DNA from 4 places in the Streptosporangium sp. NBC_01469 genome. Region 3 is predicted to be linked to each of the others. Evidence: riboswitches for the same ligand, from Rfam matches in the RefSeq annotation. Region 3 holds a riboswitch; each other region holds the start of a gene.
What was found. A riboswitch is a leader RNA that binds a small molecule or an ion and turns the genes downstream of it on or off. The one in region 3 is predicted to bind cyclic di-AMP.
Positions count from the first base shown of each region.

Region 1: another riboswitch for cyclic di-AMP. It lies ahead of OG587_RS20970 (C40 family peptidase); the one in region 3 lies ahead of OG587_RS36240 (CHAP domain-containing protein).
Region 2: another riboswitch for cyclic di-AMP. It lies ahead of OG587_RS45635 (C40 family peptidase); the one in region 3 lies ahead of OG587_RS36240 (CHAP domain-containing protein).
Region 4: another riboswitch for cyclic di-AMP. It lies ahead of OG587_RS05685 (NlpC/P60 family protein); the one in region 3 lies ahead of OG587_RS36240 (CHAP domain-containing protein).

Region 1 covers NZ_CP109465.1:4,697,642-4,701,401, forward strand. Annotated here, with positions in the region: gene OG587_RS20965 (NAD(P)-dependent alcohol dehydrogenase) at 1-529, shown strand, start outside; cyclic di-AMP (ydaO/yuaA leader) riboswitch at 1,413-1,572, shown strand; gene OG587_RS20970 (C40 family peptidase) at 1,655-2,218, shown strand; gene OG587_RS20975 (hypothetical protein) at 2,438-3,307, shown strand; gene OG587_RS20980 (M48 family metallopeptidase) at 3,304-3,760, shown strand, end outside.
Region 2 covers NZ_CP109465.1:10,449,086-10,452,845, reverse strand. Annotated here, with positions in the region: gene serA (phosphoglycerate dehydrogenase) at 1-704, shown strand, start outside; gene OG587_RS45635 (C40 family peptidase) at 1,201-1,809, opposite strand; cyclic di-AMP (ydaO/yuaA leader) riboswitch at 1,797-2,030, opposite strand; gene OG587_RS45630 (3-isopropylmalate dehydrogenase) at 2,171-3,217, shown strand; gene OG587_RS45625 (branched-chain amino acid aminotransferase) at 3,392-3,760, shown strand, end outside.
Region 3 covers NZ_CP109465.1:8,339,038-8,342,797, forward strand. Annotated here, with positions in the region: gene OG587_RS36230 (oxidoreductase) at 1-343, shown strand, start outside; gene OG587_RS36235 (TetR/AcrR family transcriptional regulator) at 359-937, shown strand; cyclic di-AMP (ydaO/yuaA leader) riboswitch at 1,820-1,958, shown strand; gene OG587_RS36240 (CHAP domain-containing protein) at 1,977-2,672, shown strand; gene OG587_RS36245 (ABC transporter substrate-binding protein) at 3,115-3,760, shown strand, end outside.
Region 4 covers NZ_CP109465.1:1,256,064-1,259,823, reverse strand. Annotated here, with positions in the region: gene OG587_RS05690 (LuxR C-terminal-related transcriptional regulator) at 684-884, shown strand; gene OG587_RS05685 (NlpC/P60 family protein) at 938-1,987, opposite strand; cyclic di-AMP (ydaO/yuaA leader) riboswitch at 1,993-2,141, opposite strand; gene OG587_RS05680 (amino-acid N-acetyltransferase) at 2,478-3,131, shown strand; gene OG587_RS05675 (RDD family protein) at 3,351-3,760, shown strand, end outside.

The DNA of each region.
Region 1 (3,760 bases), 3.6 Mb from region 3:
AGACCTGTTGGTGGTCGGCGCCAGCGGCGGGGTGGGCAGCGCCGCGATCCAACTGGGCCAGGCCATGGGCGCCAAGGTCACCGCCGTGGCCAGCCCGGCCAACCACGCCTTCTGCCGCGACCTCGGCGCCGGCCATACCCTCGACTACGCCGCCCCAGACCGTCTGAGTGGCGACTTCGACGTGATCCTCGACTGCCATGGCACCTCGCTCGACGCCTACCGGCGCCTGCTTCGCCCGCGCGGCAGGATGATGACCACCTCCGCCGATGCGATGGCCTTCGCGTTGCGCTCGGCCGTCCTGCCAGGGCCACGCGTGCGCCTGATGATGGCCCGCTCCCGCCGAACGGACCTGGCGGCACTCGCCGACTACGTCGACCAGGGCAGGCTGCGCCCGATCGTGGAGGAGATCTACCAACTGCAGGACATCGGACACGCCCACCAAGCAGCTGAGACCGGCCACGCTCGAGGCAAGAAAGTGATCACTGTCCTGGTTGATCACGATGCCGATCAGCCCGGCCCCGTTCAGTGACAACCGGCACCGACCGAGCAGGGCGCCCAGTTCGGCTACCGAGATCTGCGTGACCATCCAGACAGTCACCCCCAACAACGGCCGGCAGGATCATGAGAATGAAGTGCCGAGTTACCGATTGGCATCGGCACTTCGCGGGTTGTGAGGTATGTAACGGTCGACGCACTGTGGTTGGTCTCTTTGCAGCGGTAAGCGATCAGGCCATTACATAGCGCTCACGAACTCGTGTTGATAACCCATAATCCGATCTTGTCCGTTACTGAGGACTTCCGGACACGTAGATCACCATCACCGAACATCACTCCACCAGGGCGATCCTCCGCACAATCAAGATCGAAAGCGGTCTGCGCCAGAACCGGAACGTACGTTGACGACTCCCTGCCGACCCCGTTCAGCGCCCCCTCTGACCTGACCGGACCGGCTTAACGTACGAAACGGTTCCGTTGCGGGTCCACCCCCGCCGCCGGATTAAAGATCGTCGAGGCGGGTCTCCGGGGGGTGATCCACGGCGCCCGCGCGTGCGCCGGGCGCCGAAGTCGTCCGGCCGATCGCCCGGGAACGGTCCATCCGCCGGGATCAAACCTGGATCATGGTAAGTGTGATGAATATTACAGAATTGTGATTTATCAGGGTGTGATGCGAAGGATGTGACGAGAGTCATATCTCAATAGCATAAATAGTCATTAAGCAGGGGTAACAGGAAGATCAAGAGGCTCGTTCGACCTCCTGATTTTGAGAATGCTTTGCCGAAAGTTGGAGATCGGGGTAACTTCTGGCGTCGCGACGTGCAAGCCACGCCGTCGCGGCGAATGTCGGTCTTCGGGCCGGTGTCCCTATAGAAATCCAACCGGCCGCCGTGCCCCCACCCGGGGGCAGGGCTCATCACGGCGGCCCGCCGAATCCATGCAGCCAGGAGGCATGGAACCGGGGACCCAAAAGGCCCAGCACAGCGTGGCCAGGGGTGAATCGGCATATTTGTGCCGTAGGGCATCTTCCAAGCCCGAATCCGTCAGCTAACCCGGTAGGCATCAGTGGAAGTCCCAAGGAGAAATCCTGTCTACCACCCCGCACAACCCCCGTCTGTCGCGCCTTTTCCGCCTTTCCATCGGCGGTATCGCCCTCACGTTGACCGCCTCAGCCGGAGCGGTCACCCTCGGGTCCACGGCGGCGCAGGCGACGGCGGACGGTCCCTCCGAGATCCTGGTCAACAGCGCGGCCGGCGTTTCGGAGAAGGCCGAAAGCACCACGAAGACCGCCACTCGGGCCACGACCACGGCGAAGGCCAAGGGCAAGGGCAAGACCAAGCTGAGTAGGGCGGCACTGCAGAAGGTCCGGGCCGGCAAGGCGGTCTCGGCGGCGAAGAAGCAGATCGGCGATCCGTACCGGTGGGGAGCCTCCGGTCCCGGAGCGTTCGACTGCTCGGGGCTCGTCCGATACGCCTGGCGCAAGGCGGGCGTGTCCCTCCCCAGGGTCACGCACAGCCAGTACAGGTCGATCAGGAAGAAGGTCTCGTGGAGCAAGTTGCACCCCGGTGACCTGCTGTTCTTCAGCGGGAAGGGCCACGTCGGCATGTACGTCGGCAAGGGCAGGATGGTCCACTCGCCGAGCAGCGGCAAGACGGTTCGCATCGTGAGGCTGGCGGGCTACTACAGGTCCTCCTTCGCCGGAGCGGTGCGACCCGGAGCCTGAACCCGCGTCCGGGCACGGAGCCCGGGGCCCGCGCGCCGAGCGCGGAACCCGAGACCCGCGCCTGAGCACGGCGTCCGAAGTACGGCGTCCGAGTACAGGAGCCCGAGCCCGCGTCCGGGCACGCGCCCGAAGGCACGTGCCCGAGCACGGAAAAGCGGCCCCGGCCCTCCCCGCGGAGGGCCGGGGCCGCTCCATGCCGGTCGAGTACCATCGGCTCGTATGTCCGTCCCGAAAGGGCGCCGCGCCGTGCTCGCCGGGATGCTGGCGCTGATGAGCGCCGGTCCGTTCGCCGGGACGGGACCCCTCCTGGCCGGAGCCGCCCCGCTCCCGCGCGTCCCCCGCCACCTTTCCCCGTACGACGCCGGGACCCTCCCGGACGCCACCCCGAGCCCGCGCGACCTCCGAGACCTGTGGCCGGGCGCCGCCGTCACCGTCCGGGGTGAGCACTCCCTCGTGATCGGCCACGGCGTCCCGGCCGCCGTCCTGCGGGATCTGGCGGCCAGGGCCGACCGGGCCCGCGCGACGATCGCGGAGATCTGGGGGCCGGTCTTCGCGGTGATTCTCTTCCCCGCCACCGACGCCGAGGCCGCGGCGCTCGCCGGGGCCGGGAGCACCCACGGGCTGGCCGCGATGGCGACCGCGGACCGGGTGATCGTCCTGCCGTCGGGATACGCCAGGCTCACCGCGACCGGCAAAGACGTGGTGATCACCCACGAGCTCGCCCACGTGGCCACCGGCGCGACCCGCGGCGGGCGGGTGCCGATGTGGCTGTCGGAGGGCTTCGCCGACTACGCGGGCTACCGCGACGCCGGGATCGCGGTGCGCACGGCCGCCGCCGAGCTGGCCGCCGAGGTGCGCTCGGGCGTCCTGCCCGGCCGCCTCCCGGCCCCGGCCGACTTCGCCCCCGGCGCGCCGCGGCTCGCGCAGGCGTACGAGGAGGCGTGGCTCGCCTGCCGGTTCGTCGCGGAGCGCTTCGGGGAGAAGGCCCTGGTGAGGCTCTACGGTAGCGATGTCGGGAGCGCACTCGGGCTGCCGGTGGCCGAGTTCACCGGAGCCTGGCGCGACTACCTCAGGAAGGAACTCACGTGACGCTGAGCACGACGGACGCGCCCTCGGGCGTGCGGCCGGCGGGGGGGGCGCTGGCCGGCCTGGGGGTGGCCACGCTGGCGGTCGTGGCGTTCACCACGCCCTGGAGGACGTTGGCGGAGGGGGCTCCGGCCGTCGCCCCCGACCCGGCCCGCGACTTCACCCCCGAGCAGATCGCCAGGGCCGAGACGTTCGACGCGCTGGTGAGCCTCCCCGGCTACCTGTCGCTCGGCCTGACGCTGGTCGTGGCGGGGGTGCTGGTGGCCACCCCGCTGGGCGCGCGGCTCGCCGGCCGGCTGCCGGGGCCGTGGTGGCTGCGGGCGCTGCTCGGCGTGCTGGTGCTGTCGGTGGCCGTGGCGATGCTGCGCTGGCCCCTGGGGATGTGGTCGGAGAGCTACCTGCGCGACTTCGGGCTGTCCACCCAGGCCTGGCCGGCGTGGGCGGCCGACCGGGCCA
Region 2 (3,760 bases), 2.1 Mb from region 3:
CGCGCAGCGTGAAGCTCGCCCTCGCCGGGGAGTTCGTGCCGGACGCGGTCAACGTCCAGGGCGGCGCCGTCGCCGAGGACGTCAAGCCGGGCCTGCCGCTCGCCGAGAAGCTCGGCCGGGTGTTCACCGCCCTCGCGGGCGAGGTCGCCACCAAGCTCGACGTCGAGGTGCGCGGCGAGATCGCCTCCCACGACGTCCGCGTGCTGGAACTGGCCGCGCTCAAGGGCGTCTTCACCGACGTGGTCGAGGACTCGGTCACCTACGTCAACGCCCCGCTGCTGGCCAAGGACCGCGGCGTGTCGGTCGAGCTGATCACCAGCTCCGACAGCCCCGACTGGCGCAACGTCGTGACGGTCCGCGGCGTCCTCGCCGACGGCCGCGCGATCTCGGTCTCCGGCACCCTGTCCGGGCCGAGGCAGATCACGAAGATCGTCGAGGTCAACGGCTACCAGATGGAGATCGAGCCGACCGACCACCTGTCGTTCTTCACCTACACCGACCGCCCCGGCATCGTCGGCGTGGTCGGCCGCATCCTCGGCGACCACTCGATCAACATCGCCTCGATGCAGGTGGCCCGTGACGCCAAGGGCGGCAAGGCGCTCATCGCGCTCACCGTCGACACCGCCATCCCGGCCGAGGTGATCGACCAGATCGGCTCGGAGATCGGCGCCGACAGCGGCCGTTCCGTCGACCTGGCCGACTAGCCGTCCCGCCGATGTGGCCGCCGCCCCGGAGACCGGGACGGCGGCCACATTTCGTCTCAGCATGTGAGAAGTGTGTACGCCGGGCGAGACGGCGTTTCCGTGGCCAGGTAACCTGGAATGAAATGCGCCAGGTTCTTGCCATTCCTACCTGCCGCGGCGGGGCCTGACAGGGGCAGGCCGGCGACTCGCCGCGGTGTCGTGGCGCCTGCCGGCTCCAAGCCCCCGTCGGCGGTCCGTGATCCGGACCCGCGACATCAGGCCTGGTCGGAGTCCCGACCGGAGTCTCGACCACCTTCCTTGCTCGCATGCGACCGAGACGAGATTCGCCATGTACGACATGTATCCCTGGAACCGTCCCGACGAGACCGAGGACGAGGCCATCGACGCGCTCCAGACCGCTCTGGACCGCAGGGACAACGGTGGTGCGCCCACCCGCTGAGCCCGTTCTCGCCGCCGGGGTCTCCACGGCCTTCCGGCGGTGACCCGCCGGCGTGTCTCATCCGCCGGTCACTGTTTCGGTCGCGAGCTTGACCCGCTCGGTCAGCTGAACCCCCTGCGGGTCGGGGCGCACCGCGCCGGCGAAGGAGTCGCGGCGCCAGGAGTCGAGTTTCTCCTCCTTGACCACGTCGCCGGTCTGCGGGGCGTGGACCATGTAGCCGGGCTTGGTGATCATGCCGACATGGCCGAGGCCGCTGAAGAAGACCAGGTCGCCGGCTCTGAGATCCCTCCAGGCGATCTTCTTGGGGAACGCGTCGTACTGGTCGTAGGTGACGCGGGGGAGCTTGATCCCGGCGGCGCGGTAGGCGCGGAGCATCAGGCCGGAGCAGTCGAAGCCGCCGTGGCCGGTGCCACCCCAGACGTAGGGCGTTCCGCGCTTGGACATCGCCCAGTCCACGGCTTTCTGCCAGGCGGGCTTGACGTTCGTGGCCTTCAGCGCCTGCTTCAGCGCGGGGGTGTTGAGCGCGGCGGGCCCGGGGCCCGGGGGTGGGGAGACGGCCAGGGCGGCGGGCGAGGTCGCGAGCACCGCGGCGCCGGCGACGATCATCGAGGCGGAGATGGACAGGACGCGGGGGAGAACTGTGCCGGACAGGATGATTCCTTCCATAAGGCCGGCCGGGTGAGCTGTCGGGCTCGGGCGTGGAGGCCGCCCTACGGCGCGAGAACGCGCTGATTCGCCCCAAGGAATCCGCGTGATGGCGAGCGGGAACGCGCTCCGGGGGAGGAGCGGGGTTCCCGGGGGCCCGGCGGATTCCGGAAAGAGTGGTTCCCCGGCTCCGTGCGGGCCCGGTAAGGGGATGGCCCGTACGGATTAGGCATTGATGTGAATGGGAGGACCATAACGAAACCTCCCGAAAGGGTCAATACCGAGCAAAAAAGGACAAAGCGATCAGGCGTGTCACCGCGCGGTCACGTCCGAGGAGTGAGACCGGTGTTCGATCACCGAGACGGACCGGTAGGGTGCCTGCATGGATTCGCGTAACATTCGCCTGGCGGTCATCCCCGGGGACGGAATCGGAGTCGAGGTCGTCACCGAGGGACTGAAGGTCCTCGAAGCGGTCGGCACGAAGGTGGAGACCACCACCTACGACCTCGGCGCCAAGCGCTACCACGAGACCGGCGAGACCCTGCCGGACCCGGTCCTCGACGAGCTGCGCGGATACGACGCGATCCTGCTCGGCGCGGTCGGCGACCCCAGCGTGCCCCCGGGCATCCTGGAGCGCGACCTGCTGCTCAAGCTCCGCTTCCAGCTCGACCACTACGTGAACCTGCGTCCGGTCAAGCTCTTCCCCGGCGTCGAGACACCGCTGGGCAAGGCCCGCCCCGAGGACATCGACATGGTCGTCGTCCGCGAGGGCACCGAGGGCCTGTACGCCGGAGCGGGTGGCGTCATGCGCCGGGGCACGCCGCACGAGATCGCCACCCAGGAGTCGCTGAACACCGCCTACGGCGTCGAGCGCGTCGTGCGCTACGCCTTCGACAAGGCGCTCGGCCGCCCCCGCAGGAAGCTGACGCTGGTCCACAAGACCAACGTGCTCACCTACGCCGGTGACCTCTGGGCCCGCACCTTCGACCGCGTCAGCCTGGAGTATCCCGACGTCCAGACCGACTACTGCCACGTCGACGCGGCCTCGATGTTCTTCGTCAGCCAGCCGGAGCGCTTCGACGTGATCGTCACCGACAACCTCTTCGGCGACATCCTCACCGACATCGGCGCGGCGATCGCCGGTGGCATCGGCCTCGCGGCCAGCGGCAACGTCAACCCCGACCGCACCGCGCCGAGCATGTTCGAGCCGGTCCACGGCAGCGCCCCCGACATCGCGGGCCGGGGCAAGGCCGACCCGACCGCCACGATCCTGTCGGTCGCCATGCTCCTCGACCACCTCGGGATGGCCGCCGAGGCCGCCAGGGTCGAGCAGGCCGTCGCCGACGACCTGGTCGAGCGGCCGGCCGGACGGGCCGGCCGGACCACCCACGAGATCGGCGACGACATCACCGCCCGAGTAGCCGGCTGAGGAAGCCGCCTCCCTCTACCCCGACGCGCCTGGCGGCTCACCCGAGCCGCCAGGCGCGTTTTTTGTTTCTCCAGCACTGCCGGTTTTCGGCATGGATGGAGTAGTTTCCCGTTACCCGGTCCGACGCAGAATGGACCAGAGGGTAAGCCAGACACCAAGAGAAGGATCCGTGCGATGACCACCGCTCAGAAGCTCAGCTTCGACGTGCAGCTCTCCGACCACGCTCGCACCGCGGCAGAGCGCGAGCAGGTACTGGCGAGCCCGGGGTTCGGTCAGGTCTTCACCGACCACATGATCTCGATCGACTACACCGAGGGGGAGGGCTGGCACGACGCCGCGCTCGTGCCGTACGGCCCGCTCAGCCTCGACCCCGCGACGTCGGTCTTCCACTACGCGCAGGAGCTTTTCGAGGGACTCAAGGCCTACCGCCAGGAGAACGGCACGATCGTGACCTTCCGGCCGGAGGCCAACGCCGCCCGCTTCAACACCTCCGCGCGGCGGATGGCCATGCCCGAGCTGCCCGAGGAGACGTTCGTCGAGTCG
Region 3 (3,760 bases):
CGCCCTGGAGCTGCAGCGCCGTGCCGACGCCTCCGGAGCGGCCCTGCTGAGCCTGGCGACCCACCCGGGCATGACGGCCACCGGCATCATGAAGGCGGGCGCCCTCACCCGCCCCGTCAACGCCCTGCTGCGCCTGCTGTTGCAGCCGCCCGCCAAGGGCGCCCTGCCGTCCCTGTACGCGGCGACCTCTCCCGAGGCGAGGGGCGGGCAGTACGTCGGGCCGGGGCCGAAACCGCTGCGTCCCTCACCGAAGGCGCTGGACGCGGCCGTGGCCGCGAGGCTCTGGGAGAGGTCGGAGGAGCTGACCGGCGTACGATTCTGGGAGATCAGACAGGACTCGTGAACCACCGGAGGCACCTTGCGTCTCGATCCCGCGCGGGAACGGGCGATCCTCGACGCGACTCTGGAGCTGCTGTCCGAGGTCGGATACGACCGGATGTCCGTCGACCAGATCGCCAGGCGGGCCAGCGCCAGCAAGGCCACGATCTACCGTCGCTGGCCGGGCAAGGAGGCGCTGGTCGTGGACCTGATCTGCAACCACCTCGAAATCGAGGTCGCGCCGCCGCCCGACACCGGATCGATGCGCGGGGACCTGATCGAGGTCGTGGACGGGTTCTGCCGGATCCTGGAGCGGAAACACGCGATGATCTTCGGCCTGTTCCCCGCGCTCCTCACCTCCCCCGACCTGGCCGCCGCCCTGCGCGACAACGTGCCCCGCGCCGACATCACGGGCACCACCCCGCTGCTCGACCGCGCCAGGGAGCGCGGCGAGCTGCCGGGACCGGTGGACCCGGCGGAGCTCAGGAAGGTCACCGAGGCGCTGGTGTGGTACCGGCTGTTCTTCACCGGAAAGCCGCTGGACCGGGAGTTCGTCGAGGAGACGGTCGACCGGTTCCTGCTCCCACTGTTCCGCGCGTGGTCCGGCTCGGAGATCTGAGATCTGAGATCTGAGACCTGAGACCTGCGGACACGGGGCCGTGAGCTCGAGGACTTGAAACCCGGAGCGCCCGGCGCCCGCTCCGGCGCGAAGGCACGAAGGCACGAAGGCACGAAGGCACGAAGGCACGAAGGCACAAGAGCGCGGAGGCACGAGAGCGCGGAGGCACGTTTCCTCGCTCCCGGCGGGCGGCGAACCCCTTTCGGAGACGCGTTCCCTCGCCCCGCGCGCCTTTACCGTTCGCGGGCGGCGAGGCCTCCCGGAAAGCGTGTTCCTTTACCTTGCGCTTTTACCTTCGCGGGCGTCGAGCCCTTTCGGGGGCGCATTCCTTTACCCTTCGGGCGGCGAGACCCGCCGACGACTCCATCTCACCCTCCTGAGCTGCGAAAACCCCTCAGGACGCGGCCACGAGCCGCCGGATCCCAGGGTGTGGCCCCCAGCTCTTCCATGGGAGAACCCCTACCATCCGTATACTTTTTACTATCGAATACTTGTTCGATAATATGTCGGGCGCATCACCGTCGATCGGGGGCTCCCTCCTCGCGCGATAGCACCCCCCACCCGACGCCTCGCAGGCGGGTCCGGAAAGCCTGGATCGCCGTGGACGCAGGGGATTCCGGACACCGTCCCGCCCGCAGAGGGAAGGCGCGTCCGGCACCGGACGAGCATGATCCACTCCCTGTCCCGCGCCGGGTAACACCTCGCCGTACCGCCTTATTTCGGACGTACCGCCAAGTCAGGGCAATGTGTCCTACTTGTAATCGTCTGTCCTGTTGGCGTACGTTCGTCCTGTTCATGGCAATTGTCTAGGTCTATCCAGGTCTGCGCATTGCCGTCACATTGCCCGACCGCGCTCCACCCGGCGGAACCCTCCGCCATCGGTGAGCACGGCCGCCGAATCCGCGAGGTTTGCGGAACCGGGGAACCACGTTCCTGGGGTGAATCAACGCACTCGTGCGTCGTAGGGCACTTCCCAGCCCGAACCCGTCAGCTAACCCGGTAGGCGGAATGGAAGCGAAGCAAGGAGTCGAACCCCCGTATGACTAAGCATCGCCTCATCTCCACCCCCCGTGCGGTGTGCGCCGTCCTGGGCGCGTGTGCCGTCCTGGCGACCGGCACCACCGGCGTAGCTCTGGCCGACGGTCACGGCGTCGTGAACGCACCGCCCGTCGACGCCAAGGCCCAGAGTTCCAAGTCCGCGAAGACCCCGCTCCAGATCGCGGCCGAGAGGCTCCCCAAGGTCTCCGCCGCGCAGGTCCTGGACCTCGCCTCGAAGCAGATCGGCGTCCGCGAGAACGCCCAGGGCGGCGGGACCAAGTTCCACTCCTGGTACATGTCGACCCCTCGCGCCAAGGAGACCCTCGCCCGCGACGGCGGCAACACCGTGTACGACTACGCCAACGCCCCCTGGTGCGCGATGTTCGTCTCCTGGGTCGGCGAGATGGCCGGCATCCGCCCCACGATGGGCTGGGACGCCTACACCGTCGCCCACGCCAAGTGGTTCAAGAACAACGGACACTGGGGCACCATCCCCACCCCTGGCGCGGTCGTCTACTTCGACTGGGCCGGCGGCAAGAGCATCGACGGCATCGACCACGTCGGCTTCGTGAAGAAGGACAACGGGGACGGCACGATCACCACGATCGAGGGCAACACCGGCAACGGCGACGTCGAGCAGCGCGTCAGGCCCGTCTCCCAGGTCGTCGGCTACGGCTACCCGGTCTACTCCAACTGACCCGCACCCGCCCCGCGCCCCCCACGGCGCGGGCACCCGGCTCCCCCGCCGGTGAACGCGGGCCGGTCCGCACGCTCCCAGGGGCACCGCTCGAACGAGCGGTGCCCCTGACGGCGTTCCGTCCCCCGCCGCCTCCACTCTCCCCGCGAGCCCCCACACGGACACGAAATGCCCCGACTGTATGTCCATGAGATGGGAGCGCTCCCAATAACCCGTATGGGTGGTATATCCCCACTTCATGCTGATAGTCCCACCTAAAACAGCCGGATGTAACGGTTGAGTTTCGGCATATTGACGTCCTGGTTGCCCATCGTCCACTCTTCGTGGGAGCGCTCCCAAAGCACATTGAGGAACGACCTCGTCGCGAGGACCGCGTTTGTCGGGGACCGGTCCGCGATGTCGCCTCCCAATGATTCGGGCGACCACCTGAGAGGGGTCCGGAATGTTGAACAACAAGCGGCACGGCAGGCTCGCCGCCGTCGCGGTCATGGCGGCCACCGCCCTGGCCATCACGTCGTGCAGTTCCAGCGAGCCCGCCGAGCCCGCCGCGGGCGGTAGCTCCGCCGCCGCGGCCGAGCCGGTGACCATCACCGTGCACACCTTCGGCGGCGGTGAGAACTTCGGCTACGACAAGGCCGTGGAGACGTGGAACGCGGCGCACCCGAACATCCAGGTCAAGTACCAGAACCTGACCGACCGTTTCGAGGACGTCTACCTCCCGCAGCTGCTCCAGCGTCTGCAGGCCGGCAGCGGCGCGGCCGACATCATCGCCCTGGACGAGGGCGCGATGGGCCTCATGAAGGCCCGTCCGCAGTTCTTCACCGACCTGGCCGAGTACGGGCTGGACAGCCGCAAGGCCGACTTCCCCGCGGCGAAGTGGGACAACGGCATCAACGCCGACAGCAAGCTCTTCGCCCTGGGCACCGACATCGGTGGCATGACCATGTGCTACCGCAAGGACCTGTTCGAGAAGGCGGGCCTGCCCACCGAGCGCGAGGAGGTCGGCAAGCTATGGCCGGACTGGAACGCCTTCATGGAGGTGGGGAAGAAGTTCCAGGCCGCCAACCCCGGCAAGACCGATCCCAAGT
Region 4 (3,760 bases), 3.7 Mb from region 3:
GCGGATCGCGGGAGTCCCCGTACGGTGTGCGGGCGAAGCCAGGACGAATGAGGCGAAAACGGTGGGCCGGAACCGGCCGTCGCGCCCGTGGTTCCCCGCAATGTCGGACGCGTTTCTGTACGGGTCGGAAATCCATTTCCAGCACGTCCAATATCGCCCGGCACCCCATCGTCGCCGTGTGATACCTCGCGAATGCCGCAAAACTGCTCCCTTGACCCTCATATTTCCGTGTTTTTCGTGGGGTGCTGTCAAGGTGGTGAGTGACCATGGTCGTCGAAGAGTATCGGGAAGAGATCCGTTTTTCCCGAGAAATGCGGGCGGGCCGGATCCCCGGAGGGCCGGCCCCGGCGCGCCCGGCGGAGCGGCGGTTTCGGCGAAACCTTGTTCTGCCAGGACTTCGATCGCCGCAGCCAGGGGGTGCTTGCCGCCTCGTGCCCAGGCTCGGTCATGACATAGCCGCAAAGGCACTGACATATCATGAGTACTTCATGTAGCGCCTACTATGTCAATACTGGACGCACGCTATGAAGAGTGGAACTTGACGACCTTTGAACAAGGCGTTTACCGTTCCTGGCGGACGGTATTCATTTCCGGCGTCTCGCACCCGGTTTCCAGAGTGGGGGGAGTGACTCTTGATGGCATATCCAGAAGTGGATTCACGCCATGGCGACAGCCCCCTGGGCATGAGCGATATCGGTCTCAGCGACGACGACCTCGTGCTGCTGGCTGAGCTCGCCAAGGGTGTCACGGTGGATCGGGTGGGTCGTCGCCTCGACATCAGCGGGCGGACCGTCAGGCGCAGGCTGAGAGGCATCTGCGACCGCATCGGTGTCGCCACGGCGATCGAGGCCGTGGCCTGGGCCGCCCGCCGCCGCCTGATCTAGCACCGCCGCGTGTCCGGCAGGTCGGGCCGGACACGCGTGCGGGCCGGGCACGTTCAGTCGGCGATGCGGACGCCTCCGGCGAAGGGCCGGTTGTCGATCGTGGCGATGTGGACGACGTCACCCGTCTGGGGCGCGTGGACCATCAGGCCCGCGCCGATGTAGATCCCGACGTGGTGCAGGTCGCTGTAGAAGAAGACCAGGTCGCCGGGGCGCAGCTCGTTCCTGGTGACGTGGGTGCCCGCGGTCCACTGGTTGCCGGTGTAGTGCGGCAGGCTGATGCCGACCTTCTGGTAGGCCCACATGACCAGCCCGGAGCAGTCGAAGGAGTTGGGACCCTCGGCGCCCCAGACGTACGGCTTGAGCTGCTGGGTGAGCGCCCAGCGGGTGGCCTCCGCGGCCTTGCCGCTGCCCACGATGGGCACGTTGGTCTTCACCCTGGCGCCCCTGTTGCTGACGGCCCTGCTGCGCACCTCGCTGAACAGATTGCTCTCGACCCGCGCGACCAGCCGTTCGATCTTGGTCCGGTTGCCGTCGAGCTCCGCCAGGAGCTTCTTGACCTCCGAGGTCCTCGCCTTGGCGCTGGCCTGCGCCCGCTCGGCGGCCTCGATCGATCGGGCCACCTGGGCGACCTCCTCGCTCTGCTGCTGCTGGAGCGCGTAGTTGGTGGTGGCCTGGTCGAGGAAGGTGTCGGGATCCGTAGCCTGCGTGAAGGCGAGCCCGGAGTTGAGGCCGCCCGACATGTAGGTGCTCTGCGCCAGAAGGGTGGCCTTGGTGCGGCGGATGGCCAGCTCGGACTCGCTCGACGCCAGGGTCTTCTTGGCGCTCTCCGCGGCCCGCTGGGCCTGCTTGAGCTTGACCCGCTCGCCGTTGTACCGCTCGGCGAGGGTGCCGATCTCCTCGTGCAGCTTCTCGGCCTGCTTGGCCAGCTGCTGGAGGCTGGGCTCGGGATCGGCGGTGGCCGCCACCAGCGGTGTGCCGAGGGTCAGGGTGGCGAATGCCAGGCCGATGACCGCCATGCGGCGGCGCAGCCCTCGCGGCGCGCGTTCTCGACGGCGGGCGTCGTCGCCCGTGTGCTTTCCTCCGCGGTCGCGCGTGCGCTTCACCAACAGGCTCCTCTCCTCGGCCGCCTACCGGGTTAGCTGACGGGTTCGGGCCGGAGGCAGCCCTACCGGGTGCGCCGGTGGCACTCGGATTCACCCCGGAGGACGTGGTGGGTCCCCGGTTCCCCGCTGGTGGGGGATTCGGCGGGTCAGGCTTTTTACGTCTCTGACATCGAGCACGGAGATTAGTGCACCCGTGGTTCCTGCTCAACCAGAACTGCGAATTCAGTAGAGGTTTCGCAACTGAAATGTCACGGAAAGATCACATGGCAATATGATCAACATGGCCATTACGCTGCCTTTGCCTCGTGGGTGACGGGTGCGGCGGAGGTCTTCCCAGGTCCGGGACCGTGCCAAAGGTGAGTTGTGGCACACGAGAGGAGTCGTGCGCTCAGTGTGGTAAAACGATTACCAAGGGTCACGTGAGGGCTGTGGGCTGCGAGTTAAGGGCGAGCCGTAATTGAAGACCGGTGAGGACGTACGCTGAATGGTCATGGAGCAGCTTGCTGAGCATTCTCCCGCACCGGTCGTTCGCGCTCCCGGCGGCGGGGAGTGGCGCGCCGGATCCGAGGGGGCGGAGCCGGACTCGCCCGCGTCCGGCGCGGGCCCCGAGATCACGGTCCGCCGTGCCCGCACCCCGGACGTCCGCGCCGTCAGGCGGCTCGTCGACACCTACGGCGGCGCCGGCCCGCGCCTGCTGGAGAAGGCCACCGTCACCCTGTACGAGGACGTCCAGGAGTTCTGGGTCGCCACCGACGCGGAGGGGGAGGTCGTCGGCTGCGGGGCACTCCACGTCCTCTGGGAGGATCTGGCCGAGATCCGCACCGTCGCCGTCGATCCGGGCCGCAGGGGGATGGGAATCGGCCACCGGATCGTCTCCGCGCTCATTCGCACGGCCGTCGAACTCGGCCTGCGCCGGGTTTTCTGCCTGACCTTCGAGGTCGACTTCTTCACCAGGCACGGTTTCCGGGAGATCCAGGGCACGCCCGTCGCCCCCGAGGTCTACGCCGAACTTCTCGCCTCCTACGACGAGGGTGTGGCGGAGTTCCTGGATCTGGAGCACGTCAAGCCCAACACCTTGGGAAACACCCGGATGCTGCTGCACCTGACACGCGAGCCCGACTCTGATGACTTTAGAGCTGACTGATCGGAAAGGTGACTGTCGATACCTATGTCGATACCTTGTGCAGCAGCAAGCATGTGCGTCTGACATTTGCCACATGCGCAGTCTAAGTGAGGTGACGCGGTGAGCACCGGACAGCCGCCGTATCCACAGGATGATCCCGACCGCGATCGCACACCGTCGGGGTATCCGGATTACGGACAGCACAACGCGGGTCGAGCCGCTGGCGAACTCGACCCCGACGTGACAGTTGTGGGATATCGGTCGGAGGCCTCACAGCCGAACACCGGCCCAGGACAGAGTCAGCCCGGTTACGGCCAGCAGGGCTACGGGCAACAGGGCTACGGCCAGCAGCCCGGTTACGGTCAGCAGCCCGGGTATGGCCAGCAGCCCGACTACGGGCAGCAGCAGTACGGCCAGCAGCAGGGCTACGGGCAGCAGGGCGGGACCGGCGCGTACGGGCAGCAGCCCGGCTACGGTCAGCAGGCGTCCCAGGAGCAGCCCGGTTACGGTCAGCAGTCCCAGCCCGGGTACGGCCAGCAGGGCGGGACCGGCGCGTACGGGCAGCAGGGCGGGACGGGGGCGTACGGGCAGCAGCCCGGTTACGGTCAGCAGGCGTCCCAGGAGCAGCCCGGTTACGGCCAGCAGCCCCA